2 regions of the Blautia sp. MSJ-36 genome follow, and region 2 is predicted to be linked to the other one. Evidence: riboswitches for the same ligand, from Rfam matches in the RefSeq annotation. Region 2 holds a riboswitch; the other holds the start of a gene.
What was found. Region 2 has a riboswitch for ZMP and ZTP ahead of KQI39_RS09450 (formate--tetrahydrofolate ligase). Riboswitches for the same ligand answer to the same signal wherever they lie in the genome.

Region 1: linked by a shared signal. The riboswitch ahead of KQI39_RS05685 (IMP cyclohydrolase) and the one ahead of KQI39_RS09450 (formate--tetrahydrofolate ligase) in region 2 are both predicted to bind ZMP and ZTP.

The regions. Positions count from the first base shown of each region.
Region 1 covers NZ_JAHLPQ010000005.1:66,509-70,706, reverse strand. The annotation lists gene guaB (IMP dehydrogenase) at 1-845, shown strand, start outside; gene KQI39_RS05690 (peptidoglycan recognition protein family protein) at 1,015-1,689, shown strand; ZMP/ZTP riboswitch at 1,758-1,839, shown strand; gene KQI39_RS05685 (IMP cyclohydrolase) at 1,927-2,640, shown strand; gene KQI39_RS05680 (phosphoribosylaminoimidazolecarboxamide formyltransferase) at 2,671-3,855, shown strand; tRNA gene KQI39_RS05675 (tRNA-Gly) at 4,022-4,094, opposite strand.
Region 2 covers NZ_JAHLPQ010000011.1:908-5,105, reverse strand. The annotation lists gene KQI39_RS09465 (TlpA family protein disulfide reductase) at 1-698, shown strand, start outside; gene KQI39_RS09460 (CD1871A family CXXC motif-containing protein) at 726-878, shown strand; gene KQI39_RS09455 (4Fe-4S binding protein) at 886-1,740, shown strand; ZMP/ZTP riboswitch at 1,919-2,000, shown strand; gene KQI39_RS09450 (formate--tetrahydrofolate ligase) at 2,075-3,760, shown strand; partial or broken gene KQI39_RS09445 (Y-family DNA polymerase) at 3,920-4,198, shown strand, end outside.

The sequences.
Region 1 (4,198 bases), on a different contig from region 2:
AATATCCGCTTGCAGCCAAGGATGCACAGGGACGTCTTCTCTGCGGTGCGGCAGTTGGTATCACAGCTAATGTACTTGCTCGTGTGGATGCACTTGTTAAGGCTAACGTAGATGTTATCGTTATCGATTCCGCACATGGTCATTCCGAGAATATCTTAAAAGCAGTTCGTGAGATCAAGGCTGCATATCCGGAACTTCAGGTTATCGCAGGTAACGTTGCAACAGGTGCTGCTACCAAGGCTCTGATCGAGGCTGGTGTAGATGCAGTTAAGGTTGGTATCGGACCTGGATCTATCTGTACCACACGTGTTGTTGCAGGTATCGGTGTTCCGCAGGTTACAGCAGTTATGGATTGCTATGAAGTAGCCAACAGCTATGGAATCCCGATCATCGCAGATGGTGGAATCAAGTATTCCGGAGACATCACCAAGGCTATCGCAGCCGGAGCCAATGTCTGCATGATGGGAAGCATGTTCGCAGGATGTGATGAGAGCCCGGGAACATTCGAGCTTTATCAGGGAAGAAAATATAAAGTATACCGTGGAATGGGATCTATTGCAGCTATGGAGAATGGCAGCAAGGATCGTTATTTCCAGGAGAATGCGAAGAAGCTTGTACCGGAAGGTGTTGAAGGACGTGTTGCATATAAGGGACATGTTGAAGATACCGTATTCCAGTTAATTGGTGGTTTAAGATCCGGTATGGGTTACTGTGGAGCAGAGAACATTGAGAAGCTGAAAACAACAGGCAGATTTATTAAAATCTCCGCTGCATCTCTTAAGGAGTCACATCCGCATGATATCCATATCACAAAAGAGGCTCCAAACTACAGTGTAGATGAGTAATACAGGAAAAAAAGGTAAGACAGGTAAGAAGTCACCCAGGCCGTCCCATAGCGGGCGGCCTGTTTCCGTAAAAAAAACTTCTTCAGAACCTGCCGCAAATTCCGTAAAAAAGAAGAAAAGGAAAACCTCCCGCAAAAATAAACCGCTGAAATTTCTTCGAAAAACAGTGATGATTCTGATTTTTGTAATTGTTATATCTGCGGTATGTGCATTAGGATATGGATTTTTTGAGATGCGTATGGAAGAGGACAGAATTTATTCTGATGAGACAGGTTCCGTTCAGGAAAACGATGGCAACAGTGGGCCAGAACAGTGGCAGGAAGAGGGTGCCCCCTATATTGACGTGGAACTTCTGACGCCGAATTCGTATTCTAGGCCTCAGATTCCCATTGAACAGGTGAATTATATTGCCATTCACTATACTGCCAATCCAGGATCTACAGCAATGTCCAACCGGAATTATTTCGAAAATCTTGCAACAACACAGGAAAACAAAGTCAGCAGTCATTTTGTAATAGGTCTGGATGGCGAAGTGGTACAGTGCATTCCTACCTCAGAAATGTCCTATGCTACGAATTCCAGAAATGTGGACACCTTATCTATTGAATGTTGTCACTTGGATGATACAGGACAGTTTAATGAGGCAACATATAGTTCGGCAGTGAAGCTGACAGCCTGGCTCTGTACACGGTTTGGACTGACGGCGGATCAGGTGATCCGGCATTATGATGTTACAGGAAAAGACTGTCCGAAATATTATGTGGAAAATCCGGATGCATGGATTCAGATGAAATCAGATATTGCCGCACAGATTCAGGCAGATTATGAACTGCAGGGAAAATAGACAGTATGAAAAAATAATTTCTGAAAATTGGGACTTGAAAATTCAGAAGAAGTATTGTAATATAACAACAGAAGCTGCATGACTGGCGGAAAGTAGGATTACCTACAGGGAGTGCAGTGAAATGAGAAGCCGACCGCCTGGGCAGCCTGATAAAGGGGTGTCCAGGCGGTTTTTTGTTACCTGCTGATACCTGGAATGATCCCCGGGCCTTACATTAGACAAGGAGGACTGTGAAAAATGACTACATTTTCACTTGAAAAAGAACTGAAAGAGAATTCCTACCCAGGAAGAGGAATTGTGATTGGACGTTCCGCTGACGGAAAGCACGCTGTTACCGCATATTTTATCATGGGAAGAAGTGAGAACAGCAGAAACCGTATTTTTGTTGAGGATGGTGAGGGAATCCGCACACAGGCATTTGACCCGTCCAAACTTACAGACCCGAGCCTGATTATTTATGCACCGGTACGTGTCCTTGGAAACAAGACGATCGTAACAAATGGGGATCAGACAGATACCATCTATGAAGGCATGGACAGACAGCTTACTTTTGAGCAGTCACTCCGCAGCAGAGAATTTGAGCCAGATGCACCGAATTACACACCTCGTATTTCCAGTGTTCTTCATGTGGAAAACGGAAAATTCAGCTATGCAATGTCTATCTTAAAGAGCAATAATGGAAATCCAGATTCCTGCCTCCGTTATACATTCGCTTATGAGAATGCGGCAGCAGGACAGGGACGCTTCATTCATACTTATAAATGCGACGGAAACCCGCTTCCAAGTTTTGAGGGAGAGCCGAAGCCGGTAGAGATTCCGGATGATATTGATGATTTTACAAACCTTCTCTGGGAGAGCCTGAACCAGGACAATAAAGTTTCTCTGTTTGTCCGTTTCATTGACATTGAAACAGGTAAATATGAATCCAGAATTGTAAACAAGAATAAATAATCGATATTGTAGAGAACGGAGGATTTTTCCATGAAAGAATTACAGTTAAAATACGGATGCAACCCAAACCAGAAACCATCCAAGATTTATATGGCAGACGGAAGTGAACTTCCGATCCAGGTACTTTCCGGAAGACCGGGATATATCAACTTCCTGGATGCATTTAACGGCTGGCAGCTGGTACGTGACCTTAAGAAAGCAACCGGACTTCCGGCAGCAACTTCTTTTAAACATGTATCTCCGGCAGGTGCTTCCATCGGACTTCCGCTGAATGAGACCCTGGCTAAGATTTACTGGGTAGATGATATGGACTGGAAGAATTTTTCCCCGCTTGCATGTGCGTATGCAAGAGCAAGAGGTGCAGACCGTATGTCATCTTTCGGTGATTTCATTTCTCTTTCTGATGTCTGCGACAAAGATACCGCAATGCTGATCAAAAGAGAGATTTCGGATGGTGTGATCGCACCGGGATATACAGAGGAAGCGCTGGAAATCCTGAAACAGAAGAAAAAAGGCAACTACAATGTAATCCAGATCGATGAAAATTATGTTCCGGAGCCGCTGGAACACAAGCAGGTATTTGGTGTTACTTTTGAGCAGGGACGTCAGGAACTTGCAATTGATGATGAACTGATCTCTAATATTGTAACAGAAAATAAAGAGCTTACAGAGGAAGCAAAGAGGGATCTGAAGGTTTCTCTGATCGTTTTGAAATATACGCAGTCCAATTCCGTATGCTTCGTAAAAGACGGACAGGCGATCGGTGTTGGTGCTGGTCAGCAGTCACGTGTTCACTGTACACGTCTTGCAGGCCAGAAGGCAGATAACTGGTATCTCCGTCAGTGCCCGAAGGTGCTGAATCTTCCATTTAAAGATACCATTACACGTGCAGAGAGAGACAATGCCATTGATGTTTATATTGGTGAGGAGTATATGGATGTTCTTGCAGATGGCGCATGGGAGAAAACATTTACCGAGAAGCCGGAAGTGTTCACAAGAGAAGAGAAGCGTGCATGGCTGGATGGTCTTACAGATGTGACTCTTGGTTCAGATGCATTCTTCCCGTTCAGTGATAATATTGAGCGCGCACATAAGAGTGGCGTGAAATATATTGCAGAGCCGGGCGGATCTGTCCGCGATGACGCAGTTATCGATACCTGCAATAAGTATGGAATGGTAATGGCATTTACAGGAATCAGACTTTTCCATCACTAAAATATCATGAACATATAATGGGGCAGAATATGAATGTCTGTCTTACATAAAAGATCCCGGATCTGGATTTCTATCAGGAAATTCCGGATCTGGGATTTTTTGCGCCATTTTGTGCTTGTTTTTTGTGAAATAAAAAAAGAACTCTGAATCATTCAGAGTTCCGAAGAGCGATAGACGGGGCTCGAACCCGCGGTCTCGACCTTGGCAAGGTCGCGCGTTACCAACTACGCCACTATCGCATTTGTCTTATCTTATGAGGTGTTTCCCTCATCGACAAGACATATATTAGCACAGATTTTAAAGCATGTCAAATCTTTTTTTGCATTTTTTTGAAAAATTGAAA
Region 2 (4,198 bases):
TTTATGACGAAGCTTCACAGAAAAAGCTGGATGAGATCACTGGCTGTACAGAGCATAAAGAGCTTGGAAGCAGCAGTGACGGGAAATACAAATATTATCTGAGCACCAACAAAGATGCGGATGAAAAGCTGACAAAGGAGCTGGAAAAGATCAAAACCGACATTACGGAAATGACACCGTATCAGAATATTTCCGTGTTTGACCAGCCACAGGATACCAGCGTCAACCCGGAGGATGTAAAATCTGTAGGAAAATTTGAAACAACAGGAATAGATGGAAAAACATATACAGAAAAAGTATTCAGTGACTATGACCTGACGCTGGTAAATGTTTTTACAACCTGGTGCTCACCATGCGTAAAAGAGATTCCGGAACTTCAGGAGCTCTATAAAGAAATGAAGGATAAAGGCGTCGGAGTAGCAGGCGTAGTGCTTGATACCACAGATGAAAAGGGAAATCAGGACGAGGAGGCAGTAAAAAAAGCAGGCATTCTTCAGGAAAAAACAAAAGCAGAGTATCCGTTCCTGATACCGGATACTACTATGATGAACGGCCGTCTGCAGGGGATTTCCGCATTTCCTGAAACATTTTTTGTTGACAAAGATGGAAACATTGTAGGCGATACCTATACAGGAAGCCATACACTGGACGAATGGAAGGAAATCGTGGAAAAAGAGCTTAAAAACGTTTCAAAGTAAGAGATGATCATTACGGAGAGTGAAAAAATGATTCGGAAAATAACAGAATCCAGATGGATCGGACCTGCTCTGGCGGTTTTGGGAATTTTACTGATGATACTGGGAATCTACAGAGGTGAGGTATCTGTAGTTTTTACAAAAGCGATCAACATCTGTATGGAGTGTATTGGCATTGGATAATAAGAAGATGAAAATAAATGAATGGCCGCGGCATGGGATCCAGGCATTGTGGGCGGCCCTTACAAACAGTCACATATCAGGCTTTGTGACTGGAAAGATCTATACCGGAAAACTGAAAAATGTCTGTGTTCCGGGGCTGAACTGTTATTCCTGTCCCGGAGCAAGAGGGGCCTGTCCCATTGGTTCCCTTCAGGCTGTGATCGGAAGCTGGAACTTCAAGATGGCATATTATGTAGCTGGATTTCTGATCTTTGTGGGAGCGCTGCTTGGAAGACTGGTGTGCGGATTTCTCTGCCCCTTTGGACTGATCCAGGATCTGTTGAACAAGATTCCTTTTCCAAAGAAGATCCGGACATTTCGGGGAGACAAGCTTTTGAGAAAACTGAAATATGTGATCTTTCTTGTATTTGTGATCATACTTCCAATGTTTGTAGTAGATATCATGGGCCAGGGAGCACCATATTTCTGCAAGCTGATCTGCCCGGCAGGAACGCTGGAGGGAGGTATCCCGCTGGTGCTGCTGAACAAATCCATGCGAAGTGCAGTAGGCTGGCTGTACATGTGGAAAAATACGATCCTTGTGATCACCATTATCTTATCAATTATGATATACCGGCCATTCTGTAAGTATATCTGCCCGCTGGGAGCTTTTTATTCGGTATTTAATAAAGTTTCCGTTTTTCGTTACAGAGTAGATAAAGAAAAATGTGTTCACTGCGGAAAATGCAGAAATATCTGCCAGATGGAGGTCGATCCGACAGAAGATCCAAACAGTACGGAGTGCATCCGATGTGGAAGATGTAAAAAGATATGTCCGACACAGGCGATCCGGTGTGGTTTTGCAGGCAAAGATCAGACATGAATTACGTTAATTGACGAAAAACAGCGTTTTCCTTATAACATTCAGTATCTGATGAATAGTGTGAAAAACTGGAATGATTCAGAAAATTAGATTTAACTCACTTTAAAAGTGGAAAAATAATTTGATAATTTCTTGACAAATACTAATAAATATGTTAGTATTCAATCATCAAATTAATAAAGTCTTCGGTGACTGACGGAGTTGTGGGATAACCACGAGGGAGCCGGAGATTCGATGAGTCGACCGTCTGGGCAGTATTTGAAAAACTTCAGATACTGCTCTTTTTTATGGGATAAAAAGATCCGGACGGTTGCTGCGGAGAAAGGAGAACATTATGGGATTCAAAAGTGACATCGAGATCGCACAGGAGTGCACAATGGAGCCAATTACCAAGATTGCGGAGAAAGCAGGTATTGATGACAAGTATCTGGAGCAGTACGGTAAATATAAAGCAAAGATCGACTATAATCTTCTGAAAGAAACAGACAAAAAAGACGGAAAGCTGATCCTTGTAACAGCCATCAACCCGACACCGGCAGGTGAGGGAAAAACGACTACAACCGTAGGTCTTGCAGATGGAATGCAGAGACTTGGAAAAAATGTTATGGTAGCTCTTCGTGAGCCATCCCTTGGACCGGTATTCGGTGTCAAAGGTGGTGCAGCAGGCGGCGGCTATGCACAGGTAGTTCCGATGGAAGATATCAACCTTCATTTTACCGGTGATTTCCATGCAATCGGTGCGGCAAACAACCTTCTTGCAGCAATGATCGACAACCATATTTTCCAGGGTAATGAACTGAACATCGACCCGAGAAAGATCACCTGGAGACGATGCGTTGACATGAACGACCGTCAGCTTCGTAATGTAGTAGACGGACTTGGCGGAAGAACAAACGGTATGCCGCGTGAAGATGGATATGACATCACTGTAGCATCTGAGATCATGGCAGTTCTCTGTCTGGCAAGTGATATCAAAGATCTGAAAGAGAGACTTTCCAGAATCATCATCGGATATACTTACGGTAAGGTCGCTGAGCAGAAACCGGTAACAGCAGGAGACCTCCACGCAGAGGGTGCTATGACAGCACTTCTGAAGGACGCCCTGAAACCGAACCTTGTACAGACACTGGAGCATGTTCCGGCAATCGTTCATGGCGGACCATTCGCAAATATCGCTCACGGATGTAACTCCGTAACAGCTACAAAGATGGCTATGAAGCTTGCTGATTATGCCATCACAGAGGCTGGCTTCGGTGCTGACCTTGGAGCAGAGAAATTCCTGGATATCAAGTGCCGTATGGCAGGTCTTACACCAAGTGCAGTTGTTATCGTAGCAACCGTACGTGCCCTGAAATACAACGGTGGTGTTGCAAAAGCAGATCTTAACAATGAGAACCTTGAGGCTCTTGAAAAAGGTATCCCGAACCTTCTGAAACATGTAAGCAATATCAAAAATGTATACAAGCTTCCATGTGTGGTAGCTATCAACGCATTCCCGACTGACACCAAGGCAGAGCTTGATTTTGTAGAAGCAAAATGTAAAGAGCTTGGCGTAAACGTAGCACTTTCCGAGGTATGGGCAAAAGGCGGCGAAGGCGGAATCAAGCTTGCTGAGGAAGTTCTCCGTCTTGTTGAAGAGCCGAATGATTTCACATATGCTTATGAACTGGAAGGCTCCATCGAGGACAAGCTGAACCAGATCGTACAGAAGGTTTACGGTGGAAAGAAAGTGGTTCTTACAGCAAATGCCCAGAAGCAGGCGAAACAGCTGGAGGCACTTGGATTTGGCAACTGCCCGATCTGTGTAGCTAAGACCCAGTACAGCTTAACAGACGACCAGACAAAGCTTGGTGCTCCGACAGATTTCGAGGTAACAGTAAGAAATCTTAAGATCTCCGCAGGTGCAGGCTTCATCGTAGCACTCACCGGCGAGATCATGACCATGCCAGGCCTTCCAAAAGTACCGGCAGCAACCAAGATCGACGTAGATGAGAGCGGCAAGATCACAGGACTGTTCTGATATTATAAAGTATAAAAATTTTTTGAGGGGAATTCAGATAGAGACCTCCTCCGGCAATAAAAACCGGAGGAGGTTTTTTATGTAAAAATAAGAAAAAGACCTATAATCGAACAAATTTTCTGGTATAATAAGAAAAGAAAACACTCCGGAGGTGTATCCATGGATAAAAAAGAAGATCATATCTATATAGCCATCGATCTGAAATCATTCTACGCTTCCGTGGAATGTCAGGAGCGGAACTTAAATCCACTTACCACCAATCTTGTTGTGGCAGACAGGGAACGAACCGAAAAAACCATCTGTCTGGCAGTTTCTCCTTCTTTGAAGGCATATGGGATACCGGGAAGGGCAAGGCTTTTTGAAGTGGTCCAGCGTGTAAAAGAAGTGAATCAGGCACGTGTCACAAAAGCACCGGGAAGACGCTTTACCGGAGAATCC